One region of the Collibacillus ludicampi genome, then DNA from elsewhere that is predicted to be linked to it. Evidence: a T-box and tRNA genes for the amino acid it is inferred to sense, from the RefSeq annotation. Region 1 holds a T-box; the other holds one or more tRNA genes.

The links. The T-box of region 1 lies ahead of trpS (tryptophan--tRNA ligase). A T-box ahead of a tRNA ligase gene usually reads a tRNA of that ligase, here a tRNA-Trp.
Region 2: it encodes a tRNA-Trp, which carries the amino acid that the T-box ahead of trpS (tryptophan--tRNA ligase) is inferred to sense. The anticodon was not compared.

Annotation. Positions count from the first base shown of each region.
Region 1 is NZ_BOQE01000001.1:211,058-218,479, reverse strand. Features, by position in the region: gene DNHGIG_RS01140 (C40 family peptidase) at 1-456, opposite strand, end outside; gene DNHGIG_RS01135 (deoxyribonuclease IV) at 678-1,520, shown strand; gene DNHGIG_RS01130 (glutamate-1-semialdehyde 2,1-aminomutase) at 1,679-2,968, opposite strand; gene DNHGIG_RS01125 (hypothetical protein) at 3,196-3,981, shown strand; T-box leader at 4,070-4,405, shown strand; gene trpS (tryptophan--tRNA ligase) at 4,657-5,649, shown strand; gene acnA (aconitate hydratase AcnA) at 5,978-7,422, opposite strand, start outside.
Region 2 is NZ_BOQE01000001.1:3,806,942-3,814,363, reverse strand. Features, by position in the region: gene DNHGIG_RS19315 (hypothetical protein) at 1-215, shown strand, start outside; gene DNHGIG_RS19310 (hypothetical protein) at 222-494, shown strand; gene DNHGIG_RS19305 (ATP-dependent helicase) at 653-2,890, shown strand; tRNA gene DNHGIG_RS19300 (tRNA-Asn) at 3,180-3,254, shown strand; tRNA gene DNHGIG_RS19295 (tRNA-Asp) at 3,259-3,335, shown strand; tRNA gene DNHGIG_RS19290 (tRNA-Thr) at 3,343-3,418, shown strand; tRNA gene DNHGIG_RS19285 (tRNA-Trp) at 3,427-3,502, shown strand; tRNA gene DNHGIG_RS19280 (tRNA-His) at 3,516-3,591, shown strand; tRNA gene DNHGIG_RS19275 (tRNA-Gln) at 3,593-3,667, shown strand; tRNA gene DNHGIG_RS19270 (tRNA-Leu) at 3,684-3,766, shown strand; tRNA gene DNHGIG_RS19265 (tRNA-Ala) at 3,770-3,845, shown strand; tRNA gene DNHGIG_RS19260 (tRNA-Val) at 3,896-3,971, shown strand; tRNA gene DNHGIG_RS19255 (tRNA-Gly) at 3,975-4,049, shown strand; gene DNHGIG_RS19250 (substrate-binding domain-containing protein) at 4,153-5,142, shown strand; gene DNHGIG_RS19245 (adaptor protein MecA) at 5,225-5,827, shown strand; gene DNHGIG_RS19240 (DUF441 domain-containing protein) at 5,866-6,318, opposite strand; gene comA (phosphosulfolactate synthase) at 6,374-7,204, opposite strand; gene DNHGIG_RS19230 (MFS transporter) at 7,302-7,422, opposite strand, start outside.

The DNA.
Region 1 (7,422 bases):
ATCAGCCTGAATAAACGTCTGATTGCCGGCGTAGATCCCTACATGGGAAGCGCCGGGGGGATCGGTCTGAAAGAAGACCAGATCCCCTTTTTGTAGTTGTTTGCGATCGACCGGATCGCCGAACTTGTATTGCTCGTATGTAATCCGCGGGATCGAAATTCCTGCTTGGCGCATGACATACTGGACGAAGCCGGAGCAGTCGAACCCATTCGGTCTCCCTCCGCCCCACTGATAGGGAGTGCCGATGTAACGCTTGGCGATCATGACTACTTCCGATCCAGTATTTTCATAGGATTTTCTCGTGATATCTTGTGGTTTGCTTTGTTTGTTTGCCGTCTCCACTTTCACTTGTTTGTACGCATAAGGCACTTCTGATGAAATCAGTAAGATTAAAGAAATACTAGAGATGACCATTACAAATGGCAACAGCAAACGTGAATGGGATGGGGAAAACATAGTCTCCTCCTTTTCGTTTGCTTTTCAAATGGTGTTCTTTTCCCTAGTATGTTCCAATCGTGCAAAAGAATTTCTTCTAGGTAGTCCCCCATCCACCCAAGCACTCATTTTCAAAGTGTCCATGAAAGGAGCAACGCAAGAGAAATGTATTAGACTTTGGACGGCCCCGTCGAATTTCATGTTAGAATAAGCATGAGTTATTGACTGTTAGGAGGATACTCGTGATTAAAATTGGAGCTAATGTATCGATCGCAAAAACAGGATTGCTCGCGGCTGTTGAAGAGACGGTCAGTTATCGTGCGAATACATTTATGATTTATACCCGTTCGAATCGGGGAGGCAAAGCGAGGCCGATTGAACAGTTTAATCGGGAGAAAGCGTATGAATTGATGAAAGAACACGACATCGTAGATCCGGTGGTTCATGCTCCCTATTTGATTAATCTGGCTTCTCCCAAAGAAGATACATGGGAGTACGGCATCGATTTGTTACGGGAAGATATTCGCAGAACTTCGTATCTGGGGATTCGGTATGTTGTTTTTCACCCGGGTTCTCATGTTGGAGAAGGGATTCCTTACGGGATCAAACGGATCGCTGAAGGATTGAATGCGATTCTCACAGGAGAAGAAGATGTATTCGTCTGTCTGGAGACGATGGCCGGTGACGGATCAAAGGTGGGGAACCGTTTTGAAGAGATAGCGGAGATCATCTCCTTAGTCAAGTACAAGGAGAAGTTGGGGGTCTGTGGAGATACTTGCCACTTATACTCGGCCGGTTATGATATTGTCAATGATTTTGAAGGGGTCATGAAAGAGTTTGACGATATCATCGGGCTTGATCGCTTAAAAGTGTTTCATATCAACGATTCAAAGACCCCTTTTAATTCCCGTAAGGATCGCCACGAAAACATTGGCAAAGGGTCAATCGGGGGAGAAGCGATTCGACGGATCGTTCACCATGAGGTTTTAAGGGACATGCCTTGTATTCTTGAAACGCCGGAAGGACGCTATAAGGAGGAGATCGCCTATATTCGGGGCGAAATCGAGGAGCCAAGTTACTTATAGTGATCGAACAATGTAAAGGAGGAAGTGATTCCTGGGGATTCAATCGTCTTACGCAGAACGAGGGGGTGTCCGTCTTACAATGAACGGGTGTGTGCTAGAAACACACACCCGGGCTTAGACGGAAAGTCTCGAACAAAGGGATCCTCCCTTATGTGTTTTTACATTTTGGCAAATGCGCGTTCAGCGGCAGCAATCGTGTAATCGATGTCCTCACGGCTATGAGCCGTGGAAACGAACCATGCTTCATACTTGGACGGAGCCAAACAAATTCCTTCTTCAAGAATCGCCCTGAAGAAGCGTGCAAATGCTTCCCCATCGGAAGCTTGTGCATCCGAATAATTTTTCACAGGTTCCTCCCGCCCGAAGTACAATGTGAATGCACCGCGGCAACGATTAATCGTCACCTTGTGACCATATTTTCGCGCGGCAGCCAGCAATCCTTCAGCAAGAATCCCCGCCAATTCGTCCATTCGTTCATATGTACCGGGTTTTTGCAATTCCTCCAGACATGCGATTCCCGCGGCAATCGATGCCGGATTTCCAGCCATCGTACCCGCTTGATAAGCAGGACCGAGAGGAGCCACTTTTTCCATGATCTCTCTGCGTCCGCCATATGCCCCGATTGGTAAACCGCCGCCGATAATTTTTCCAAGGGCGGTCATGTCCGGTTCCACTCCGAGCAGATTCTGTGCGCCGCCATACATGAAGCGGAAATTCGTGATCACCTCATCATAAATGACGAGCGCTCCGTACGAATGTGCCAGTCGGTTGACCCCTTCGAGAAATCCCGGTTCCGGTTGGACGATACCGAAATTGCCTACGATCGGTTCGACAAGTACGGCTGCCGTCTGTTCTCCCCAGTGTTTCAACGCTTCCTCAAAGCTTGTGAGATCATTATAGGGAACGGTAATCACTTCCTGGGCGATTGACTCAGGGATCCCTGCGGAATCAGGGATGCCTAACGTTGAAGGGCCTGAACCGGCTGCTACAAGGACGAGATCGGAATGTCCATGATAGCACCCTTCGAACTTGATCACCTTCGTGCGGTTCGTATAGGCACGTGCTACACGTATGCATGTCATCACCGCTTCTGTTCCAGAATTCACGAAGCGGATTTTTTCCAAGGAGGGGATTGCTTCGCGCAACATTTTCGCTAATTGTATCTCCAGTACGGTTGGTGTGCCGTAAAGAACACCGTTTTCCGCCGCGTGTGCGATCGCTTTTGCGATATGTTCATTTCCGTGTCCGTGGATCAAAGGACCGTATGCTGCCAAATAATCGATATAACGGTTTCCATCGACATCCCAGAAGTACGCCCCTTTTCCCTTGGCCATAAATACAGGGGCTCCTCCCCCTACGGCTTTAAACGAACGAGAGGGAGAATTCACACCTCCGACAATATATTCTAACGCTTCTTCATAGTACCGTTGTGAAAGTGTATGATCCATCGCATGTTGCCCCCTTAAAGAAATTCCTGTTTCATCGTAACAATTTAGGGCCTTACTGTCCATGATCGATCGGACGGACATTCCGGAGTGAGTGTTTGCGAATTGGATAGAAGGACTTTCCGCGCGGATTCTTTTGATAAAAAACGACAATTTATTGGGCCGTGCGTTCACTGATCGGACAAAAGAGTCGTCACGAATAGATCAGCAATCACCAGGGGGGATCAAGAGTGAAGAAATGGTCTAAAATCGCACTGATTACCGTACCCGCTGTCATGGCGGGTTCTGTATATGCGTTCGCTTCGGGCGGGTTCACCAGTTCATCGGATTCAAACCGTTCATCCATCCAAACGGTTCCACAAACATCCTCACCTTCACATTCTTCGAAAAACACGGATTCATCAGGTGTCAGCATCTCGATTGAAGAAGTGAAACCTGTGCCCGTAACGAATCCAACCGGTACAGAGAATGCAAATGCAAGTGTTCCTTCAACGAGCGCCATTCCTAACCCGTTTGTTGTGGAGAGCGGGAATCAAACATCTGCGTCCCCGAACGGAACCTTGACTGAGAATCAGAGTGGAGGAGCGCAAACGGCCAATTCGTCAGGTTTTTCCATCGAAAACGTACAAGAATTACACCTTAGCAGCAACACGAATCAGGGAGAATTAAAGCTTGATTACCGCTCGGAAAAAGAGGGTACGGCACAGCTCACAGGTTCTCTAGGCGACAAACATGTAGAGGTGAAAGGGAGCGACGCGAAACTGTTGCTGAATCAATTGATTGAACGGTTAGGTTTGACCGACGGTTTGAACAAAGCATTCACTCAACCGGGAACCACGATTGACCGCGGAGCTCTTACAGCCGTTCATGAGTTGAACATTGTAATGAAAGATGGGGAAAAGGTCAAATTTGACAAAGAAAAAGTCAATGTCCCTGATCATGGGTTACATAAAGGATGGGAAAAACAAAAAGAACATATGGATCACGGAAAACATAAGAATAAAGATAGAGAGTAAAGCGAAGACTTTCAGATAATGGAAAACCCATTCTCCGTTTTGACATCGGTTAAATATTTGTTATAATAGTGGATAACTTCCAGAATAATTGAATGCGATGAGGAAGAAAAGTACGTATCCTGTGACCTCCGCAGAGAGCCGATGGAAGGTGCAAATCGGTGAGGGACGGATGCGGAATGGGCTTCCGAGCTGCCCGACTGAGGGAAGGTATAGTAAAAGGCTACTTTCAACTGTGAATGCGTGTCCTTTGAAGGGCGTCGCTTGAGCCTTTTAAAACAACCTTGAGTAGGAAGGGCCGGTAGGTCTCTACGTTAACAGAGACGCGCATGGATGGATCTGCGGAGAATAGGGGATCCATGCATGCGGGCAGAGTGGGCTCAATCACGAGCCAATGAGGGTGGCAACGCGGTCTCTCGTCCCTTACGGATGAGAGGCTTTTTTGTGTTTTCCCTATTGTCAAGATAGCCCTTCATGCCGCAAGCTGCGCCATCAGAGGATGAAAAGTGTCTTTAGGTGGGCGTAATGCTTTGCGTGAGACAGCGACTTTGGAGGTCGTCTCGCTACATTGATCATATTCCGTGCGAGACGACCTCCACGGAGCGCGAACGCAAAGCATACGCCCACCAAACTACACATTTTCAAGGTAGTCTATTATCAAGATAGGAGGTATCTAGTATGGCACGAGTCTTTTCCGGCATTCAACCGAGCGGTAAACTCACACTCGGAAATTATTTCGGGGCTTTGTCCCGCTTTGTGAAAATTCAAGAGACTGACGAATGCATGTATTGTATCGTCGATCAACATGCGATCACAGTTCCGCAGGATCCCGAGGCACTGCGCAGACAGACGATTGAGGCATGTGCCATGTACTTGGCATGCGGGATCGATCCCGAGAAAGCGATCGTATTCGTGCAGTCACATGTTTCTGCTCATACGGAACTCGCATGGATGTTGCAATGTGTGGCACGAATGGGTGAACTGGGGCGAATGACACAATTTAAAGATAAAAGTGGGGGCGGGGCGAACGCAGACGTTGTCAGTGTCGGGTTATTCACTTACCCTGCGTTGATGGCTGCCGATATCTTGCTCTATCAAACGGAACGCGTACCGGTTGGAATCGACCAAAAGCAGCACATCGAATTGACGCGTGATCTTGCGGAACGTTTCAATCGTGATTACGGTGACACATTCACCATTCCGGAACCATGGATTGAGGAAATCGGGGCGAAAATCATGGCACTCGATGAGCCGACGAAAAAGATGAGTAAGAGCTCCCCGAATCCGAACAGTTATATCAGCCTGTTGGATACACCGGAAGAGATCAAGAAGAAATTTGCGCGGGCCACGACCGATTCGGAGCGAGAAATCCGCTATGACCGAGAGGCGAAACCGGGGATCAGCAATTTGCTGGAAATCCTCTCTCTCTGTACGGGAGAAAGTATTGAAAGCATCGTGAACCGTTACCAGGGCAAAGGTTATGGGGATCTCAAACGTGAAGTGGCGGACTCTGTCGTGGAACTACTCACACCGATACAAGCGAAATTCCATCGGTTGTTAGAATCGGGCGAAGCGGTCGATGCCTTCCGCGAGGGAGCGAAAAAGGCGCGAGAGATCGCCAATAGAACCCTGCAAAAAGTGCGGGAACGCATGGGATTCTTGCAATTGTAAAATATCGAAAACGAAACGCACCCTGCCTTTGAACTTTCGGGTAAGGTGCGTTGTTCTTTTTCTGTGTGCGGCATCAAGAGGATGAAAAGTGTCTTTTGAGTGGGCGTAATGCTTACGTGAGACAGCGATTTTGTAGGTCGTCTCGCTTCCTTTAAACGTGAATGAGGCATATGCTTTGCGTGAGATAGAGACTTTGGAGATCGTCTCGCAACAATGCGAGACGATCTCCACGGAGCACGAACGTAAAGCATATGCCTGAAAGACGACCTCCACGGAGCATGAGCGCAAAGCGATACATCCACCCAAGCACTTATTTTCAATAAATCTACTAGCTCGTCATCAGATTGCGCAGGACCGTTTGCAGGATGCCCCCATTGCGGTAATAGTCGATCTCAATCTGGCTGTCGAGGCGCATGATCACATCGAATTCGGAAACCGTTCCATCCTGTTTCGTCATGCGTACGCGTATTTTTTGGTTCGGTTGAATCTGATCGTTCAGTCCGATAATGTCGAACGTTTCTTGACCTGTAATTCCATGTGTGTTTCTGTTTTCACCAGAAACAAATTGTAACGGCAAGACCCCCATTCCCACCAAGTTGCTGCGGTGAATCCGTTCGAAGCTTTCGGCGATCACCGCTTTCACGCCAAGCAGATAAGTTCCTTTCGCAGCCCAGTCACGGGAACTACCGGTTCCGTACTCTTTCCCCGCAATGACAAGCGTAGGTTGTTTGTCATGCATATACTTCACCGCTGCTTCGTAAATGGTCATTACTTCATTCGTCGGAACGGTGGTATAGCCGCCTTCTGTTCCCGGTGCCATTTGATTCCGAATGCGGATATTGGCGAACGTCCCCCGTACCATCACTTCATGATTTCCGCGACGAGAACCATAAGAGTTGAAGTCTTCAGGTTTTACTCCTTTTTCGATCAAGTATTTTCCGGCCGGGGAAGTGGGCGGAATTGCGCCAGCAGGAGAGATGTGGTCGGTTGTAACCGAATCCCCAAGCAAGGCCAGTACACAGGCGCCGCGAATCTCTTCAATCGGTTTGACATCCCGGGACAAACCGACAAAAAAGTCCGGTTGTTGAATATATGTGGAGTTCGGATCCCAAGCATAAAGAGCTCCTTCTGGAGTGGGGAGCGCATTCCAACGGTCATTAAATTCCAGTACGTTTTCGTACCGTTTGCGGAACATCTCGGGGCTGATCGACGAGCGAATCGCTGTTTCCACTTCGTCGCCGCTCGGCCAAATATCCTTCAAAAAAACCGGTTGATTCTCTTTTCCAAAACCAATCGGGTCTTTATACGGATCGAAATTAACCGTTCCAGCCAGGGCATAGGCGACGACAAGCGGAGGCGAAGCCAGGTAATTCGCTTTGACAAGAGGGTGGATGCGCCCTTCAAAATTTCGGTTGCCGCTCAAGACGGAAGTGACAGTCAACTCATTGGCTCGAATCGCTTCCGCCACTTCCGGTATCAGTGGACCGCTGTTTCCGATACATGTGGTGCATCCATAACCGACAACATGGAAGCCGAGTTGTTCAAGATACGGAAGAAGTCCCGCTTTCTCAAGGTAATCGGTGACCACACGGGAACCGGGACCCAGGCTTGTTTTCACATTGGGATTCCGTTTCAAACCCATTTCCACCGCTTTTTTCGCCAACAATCCAGCCGCGAGCATGACTGAAGGGTTGGAAGTATTCGTACAAGACGTAATCGCTGCAATAACAACAGAACCGTTGGTCAGTTCGCCCGTCGTTCCGTCTGCATGTC
Region 2 (7,422 bases), 3.6 Mb from region 1:
CATCCATTCTTATGGAGTTGGAAGCGTATTTGAACCGTTTGGAAGAAAGAGATCAACAAATCCCTCAGGAAGTGATGGCTTATTTCCATAATGATGATCTAAAAGGTATCGAACGTCTCATGCAAGAGAGAAAACGCAACGCTGAATTTTCGACAGATCTTCAAGAACTGTTAAAAAAATGGAATGTAAAAGCTGAGGAAATGGTGCATGTGTAATCCCCTATGAAAGATGCAAGCACCGATTCACTGGAGAATCGTTTTGAACGATTAAGGAGACTGCTTGATGTTTGGCGGGATATGTTGCAACAAAAGGAGAAAGAAGTGTTGCAATGTTTCTATCAGGATGATCTGTCGGGAATTGCTAGATTAATGGATGAGAAGAAACGCCTTGCCATACGAATTCAACATATTCAAGCTTTTGTCGATAAGTGGGAGTTTATTGAATCGCGTATATTCAGCCAGGATAGGGATTCGCAATCCGTTCCATATCCATAGATCCTGATCTAAGCCAGTCCAAATTAAAGAGTGTGTTCAAGAAGAAGACCTACTTTTGAACATCCTCTTAACAGGACTGGCTTAGATGGTATATGGTTATCTTCGGACTCTTATCGGATGTTTTTTGGATTGATTTCTATTTTGTTAAGGGGTTGCTTATGAACCTGACGGAAATGGAGTTTTTTCTGTTGCTTTCACAACACGGGATTCGAATCAGTCCCGAGCAAAAAGAAGCGATTCGTCATATTCACGGTCCTTTGGTTGTATTTGCTGGCCCAGGCAGCGGAAAAACGACCGTTTTGACCTGCCGTGCAGCCTACATGTTAAAAGTAGGAGGCATTTTACCGAAAGAATTGCTGATCGTTACATTTACCCGCGCTGCTGCTGAAGAAATGCGAGTTCGCTTGTCACAATTGCCAGGAGTGGGAGATTTGCGGGCAAAGGCGTGTGAAATCGGCACATTTCACTCAGTCTTTTTGCGGATACTTCTCAGAAAGCTCGGTTCTGTACCGAAATTGATGGGAGAAGCGGAACAAAAAATGTTGCTTCGTCGTGCATTACAGGAAACGGGAGCGGATGCCACAGAGGAAGAAGTTGCCGATCTCTTGCAAAAGATTGGACTTTGTAAGAACAATCTCATTTTGCCTGAACGGATTCGCGTGGAAAAGCCGGAGAATGTCAAGTTCCGCGATCGTTTTACCATCTACGAAGAATTGAAGAAAGAAAAAGGCTGGTGGGATTATGACGATATTCTCGTCGAATGTCATCGCCTATTAAAATCGAATGTGCAGATACTCGAAGAATACAGAAGACGGTACCGTTATATCCTGGTGGATGAGTTTCAGGATACGAATTATGCCCAATATGAATTGATCAAACAACTAGCTGTACATAACAACATTTTTGTTGTCGGTGATGACGACCAATCGATCTATAGATTTCGAGGTTCCCGGGTCGAATACCTGCTTGACTTCGAAAAAACGTTTCCCGGGGCGGCGAAAGTAATTCTGGGGGCCAATTATCGCTCGCACCAACAGATCATAGAAGCAAGCAAACGCTTGATTGTACATAACCGGAAACGTCAACAGAAGGATTTCAAAGGAATGAACGGCGAGGGAGAAGAGCCGCACGTGATTCGACCGAACGATGAGAAAGACGAGGCTGAGCAGATTCTATCCGAAATTGAACAGGGGATCAAAAGCGGCATTCCCCCTGAACAACATGCTGTTTTATACCGGACGAACAATCAGGTGCGTGCGCTCATCGATGCTTTGGTGGAAAGGGAGATTCCATTTACGATTTATGATTCGGATAGCGATTTCTATCGTCAATGGCAGGTGCGGGATATTTTATCCTACATGAGACTCGCTCAAAATCCAAATGATGTTGACAGTCTCGTACAGATCATCAATCGGCCCAAACGTTATATGTATGAAACGAGGTGGATCGATGAATTGCACCGGATTTCCCGTTCGCAAAGTTTGAGCCTCGTTGATTCCTTGTCGAAGCTTCAAGGATTGGAAATCTACCAGATTAAAAAATTGGAACAATTCATCCGTGACATCGAACGGATAAAACTCTTGAATCCTCAAGAAGCACTCCGCTATATCCGAGATGAAATCGGTTATGAGAAATATTTGCGCGAGTATGCTGATTCTACAGGGAATGACATGCAAAGGGTTATGGAACCGTTGGATGAATTAGCGCAAGCGGTGCAGGGGTATGAATCGATATTCGCATTTTTAGAGCACGTGGATCGGGTACAGGAATGTGTCCGTCAGTCCAGAAGCTCTCGCAGGGGGATTCAACTGATGACCTTGCATCGCGCCAAGGGTTTAGAGTTTCACAGTGTTTACATTATTGGACTTGTGCATCACATGATGCCGCACGAAAAGGCGCTTAACGATCAGCATACAGAAGAAGCGCTAGAGGAGGAACGAAGACTTCTCTACGTGGGTATGACAAGAGCAAAAGAACGGTTGTACCTCTCAGCGCCTGAGCGATATCAAGGCAAGAAGGTCAAGCCGTCCCGTTTTCTCTACGAGACAGGTCTTTTGAAGTCTACATGGCGCGTGGCTCTTCAAAAGAAGAAAGTGAAAACGGAAGTGCAAAATCAACTGGAGCTCTCGCCGCAGGAACGGATGAAGAAGGCTGTGGAACGCTATGGTTCTATTGCCGTCACAAAAAACATGACGCTGATTCATAGGGATTACGGCAACTGTACGCTTGAAGATGTTCAAGAATTGACAGACGGACTTGGCCGCCGTGTCACCATTCTGATTCCTGATCGAGCGAAACCGCAGCAATTGCACTTGGAATTATCTTTGTACCTTGGGATTTTGAAGACAGTCACGCAAAATGAGGTGTCGGTAAAACACGGCTCTGAAAATCTTTGATGGGCTAATATTGTGCTTCCTGGAGTCGTCTCGTTTAGATTACTGTCAAATGTTGCGAGACGACTTCCAGCTGTATAAAAACTAGAGAATCGATTCATTGAAAATGAAAAGACAGGATGAATTCATTTCATAATTAATTTTGTTCTCTGATCATGAACAATTACTATTGAGTAGAAAAACAAAACGTGATAGTATAACAAACGTCACCGCGAGATTTGCCAAAATCAAAGAGCGAGAGAAAATATGTTGACAAGATGATTGAATCGTGATATATTATTTCATGTCGCATTCCTCGATAGCTCAGCGGTAGAGCATCCGGCTGTTAACCGGAGGGTCGTAGGTTCGAATCCTACTCGAGGAGCCATATTGGAGCTGTGGTGTAGAGGCCTAACATGCCTGCCTGTCACGCAGGAGATCGCGGGTTCGAATCCCGTCAGCTCCGCCATTTACATGCCAGCGTAGCTCAGCAGGTAGAGCAACTGACTTGTAATCAGTAGGTCGCAGGTTCGATTCCTGTCGCTGGCTCCATGTTACGCAGGGGCATAGTTCAGTTGGTAGAACGGCGGTCTCCAAAACCGCATGTCGTGGGTTCGAGTCCTGCTGCCCCTGCCATTGATAATTCTTGGTGGATGTGGCGAAGTGGCTAACGCACCGGATTGTGGCTCCGGCATTCGTGGGTTCGATTCCCATCATCCACCCCATTGGGGAGTCGCCAAGCGGTAAGGCAACGGACTTTGACTCCGTCATGCGTAGGTTCGATCCCTACCTCCCCAGCCAAAGAAAGTGTAATTGCGCGGGCGTGGCGGAATTGGCAGACGCACTGGATTTAGGTTCCAGCGGGAAACCGTGGGGGTTCAAGTCCCTTCGCCCGCACCATTTGGGGGTATAGCTCAGTTGGTAGAGCACCTGCCTTGCAAGCAGGGGGTCAGCGGTTCGAATCCGCTTACCTCCACCATGTTGAACATTCAAGTAAAAAATCAATGAAGACAGATACCGAATTTTGCTGGACGCTTAGCTCAGCTGGGAGAGCACCTGCCTTACAAGCAGGGGGTCGGCGGTTCGATCCCGTCAGCGTCCACCAGATGCGGAAGTAGCTCAGTGGTAGAGCATCGCCTTGCCAAGGCGAGGGTCGCGGGTTCGAGTCCCGTTTTCCGCTCCAAATTCTTTTATCAAACACAGGCGATAAAAAGTCTGTGTTTTTATTTTTTATCGTTTATGCTATTATATAGTGAAATGATAACTAAAAATGAGGTGTTCACCCGGTGAACGTTACGATTTATGATGTTGCAAGAGAAGCAGGCGTATCGATGGCAACGGTGTCCCGGGTATTAAACGGTACAGCGGTTGTCAAAGAGGAAACGCGAAAAAAAGTATTGGATGCTATAAAAAAACTTCACTATCGTCCCAACGCGGTGGCAAGGGGGCTAGCGAGCAAACGTACCAAAACGATCGGCGTAATCGTGCCCGATGTTTCTGCACCTGTCGTTGCTGAGATGGTTCGTGGAATAGAAGATATTGCCAGAATGTATCAGTATCATATTATCTTGTGTAACTCAGACGGACAATTGGAACGCGAAAAAGATTTGATCGGTACCATGTGGGAGAAACAAGTCGATGGACTTTTGTTCATGGGCCATGATATTTCTCAGGAGTTGGTAAAAACGTTTGAGGATGCACAACTTCCTGTTGTACTCGTGAATACGGTGGACCCGGAAAACCGTATACCATCGGTGAATGTGGATAACCGCCAGGCAGCATATGAAGCGACACAATTCCTTGTGAAAGAAGGTGCAAGACGAATTTTATTTCTCGGAGGACCGCGTTCTCATTTGGTCTTGGGTGAACCCCGCTATTCCGGGTATTTGCAAGTCATGCAAGAGCAAATGCTCGAACCGCTCCTCTTCGAATGTGAAGATACCGATTATGAAACCGGACTGACCGCTATGAAGCAATGGCTTGCCCAAGGAAAACAATTGGACGCTGTATTGGCAGCTACCGATGAATTGGCGACAGCCGCGATGCATGCTTGCCAGGAGGCGGGGTATCAAATTCCTTCACAAGTGAAAGTCATCAGTTTTGATAATTCGCGGCTGACCTTCATGGTTCGTCCTGAATTAACGACGATTGTTCAACCTCTTTATGATGTGGGAGCTGTATCGATGCGCTTGATGACGAAGTTGTTGCATGATGAACCTGTCGATTCCTATTCGGTGATCTTGCCGCATGATATGGTCATACGTCAATCGACGTAAGGGCATACCGAACGTATACATGCCCTTGCGCATAATCTTTACTACTAACTAGAGGTCTTCTCTCTACGAAGGAGTGATATGGATGCACGTGGAGAGGCTGGGAGAAAATAAAGTTCGAATCTTTATCAGCTATGATGACTTGGAGGAACGAGGAATTGATCGCGAGGAAATTTGGCAAAACGGACGTAAGGTGCAGGAATTATTTTGGGATATGATGGAACGCGCCTATGTCGAGGTTGGCTTTGAAGTGATTGGTCCGATCGCGATCGAAGCGTTTACGATGCCTACAGAGGGTGTTGTGGTCATCGTCACGCAAATTTCATCGTTACCGGGAGCCGTGGAAAAACAAAATGAAGAACTGGGCTCGATTGAAATGAACCTCCATTCTGCTGACTCTCTGGGCGCTTTCACTTTCGTATTCAATGACTTTGAAGAAGTCATTCGCGTAGCTCGTGAACTAAAAGAAGTCGTACAAGAGGGATGTTCCCTTTATCATTATAGAGATCGTTATTTTTTATTTTTTGAAGAGGAATCAGTCGCTGGAGCCGATTATGATTCGGTTTGGGCCGTTTTGCATGAATACGGGGATTTGTCTTCTGTCACGCACGCGGTACTTGAAGAGTATGGGAAACGGATCATCGACCGTACGGCTATCCAAGAACTGATCAAATACTTTCCTGCGTGAAATAACCCGGATGGTTCTCATCCGGGTTTTCATACGTTCTACTGAAACATTTTAATAATATTAAGCATTAACGCTGCAATCGCTGCAGCCATGAGTGGTCCGACAGGGATTCCTTTCAGGAAAACGATCCCTATGATCGATCCGATGACAAGACCAATCATGACCTGAGGTTCAGCCTTCAACATCGAAAGACCTTGGCCGTTAAGGTATGTAGCCAGGATGCCGCCAATCAGTGCGAACAAACCTGACATTGTAAAAAAAGTACTTAATAAATCTTTCGTTTGAACTTTTCCGTTCACTAACGGAACGAGTACGGAAATCATTAAGAATAAGAGCCCCAACTCCAAGCCTCGCCGCTCAAGCATTGGAAAAAAACGTTGCAGGTGAGTAAGTTTTAAGATCAGAAGTACACTGGCAGCAGTTGCTAAAATGTTCGATCGGCCGATGATGCCAACGATAATGAGGATGACTAATACGATCTCTCCAAACATACCTCCAATCGCCCCTTCTGTCCATCTGTTTCACTATATGGACAATCAGGGCGAGTCATGCTTTCTTGTTCAGTGAAAATTCCGGATGGACTGTGTAACGCAATGTATCGCTGCGTAACCCGCAACGTAACGATTCCAATGAGAGGACATCGCGGGGATTGATATTGCCGACATTGACGTTGATTCCGAACATGTGAATGAATTCTACTTGCTGGTTCTTAAGAGGCGCCTCCCAAATGATTGGATCCGAGCTCCCTAGTTTCTCGCAAAGTTCTTCAATTTCCGTTTTGCGTAATGTTCCGTCTTTTTCAAACATACCGACAGCTTTCCCCGATTCTCTGCCTTCGATGATGACTTTAAAAGCCCCGTATTCCAGATCGTAACAAATACATTCGTACAGATGATCAACTGGAAGATAGCATCCACTCTCTTTTTTTCCCACTTCACTTAATACGAGTAAGCCGAGCGACTGAGCAAATTTGATCACTTCGCGGCGGAGGAAGCGTTCATATGCGATCGTACCGTCAGATACTTCAATCGCGCTAAATCCTAAGTCTGCACAGCGTTGCATGAATTCTCGCCATTTATTTTGCAGGATGGCTATTTCCAAAAATGTACCGCCCGGATAGACGTGAATATGATTTTCTTTAAGAAGCATAATTTTACGCCGCAAAACCGATTCGGGGTATAGTTTCGAGGAAGCGAAACCGATTTTGACAAAATCGATGTAAGTGGAAGCAAGATCAATCAGATCTTCTGTCTCATGTAAGCCTAAGCCGGTGTCGAACAACATGGTTATTCCTTTGATACGAGGCTTAGAGAAGCGCCCTTCGATCGGATTCGCGAGAAGGTCGTCCCAAGCTCGCTTCATTGCAAGTTGATCCATGATCTGGCCCCTTTCCCAACAATTCCTCTTCCTGACTCCTCTGGGTGTTTGTCACGGGAGAGACTGCAATATGTTATGCGAGCTCAGGTGCAGGTTGCTACACCCGAGCTCTTATCCTGCCAAATACACGTCTCTTGCCCATTACGATATGATCTGGCTGTTTACGCGGTTGGTTGGTTCCTCCTTTGTTGGGGCTACGGGGTCGAATCAACCACATG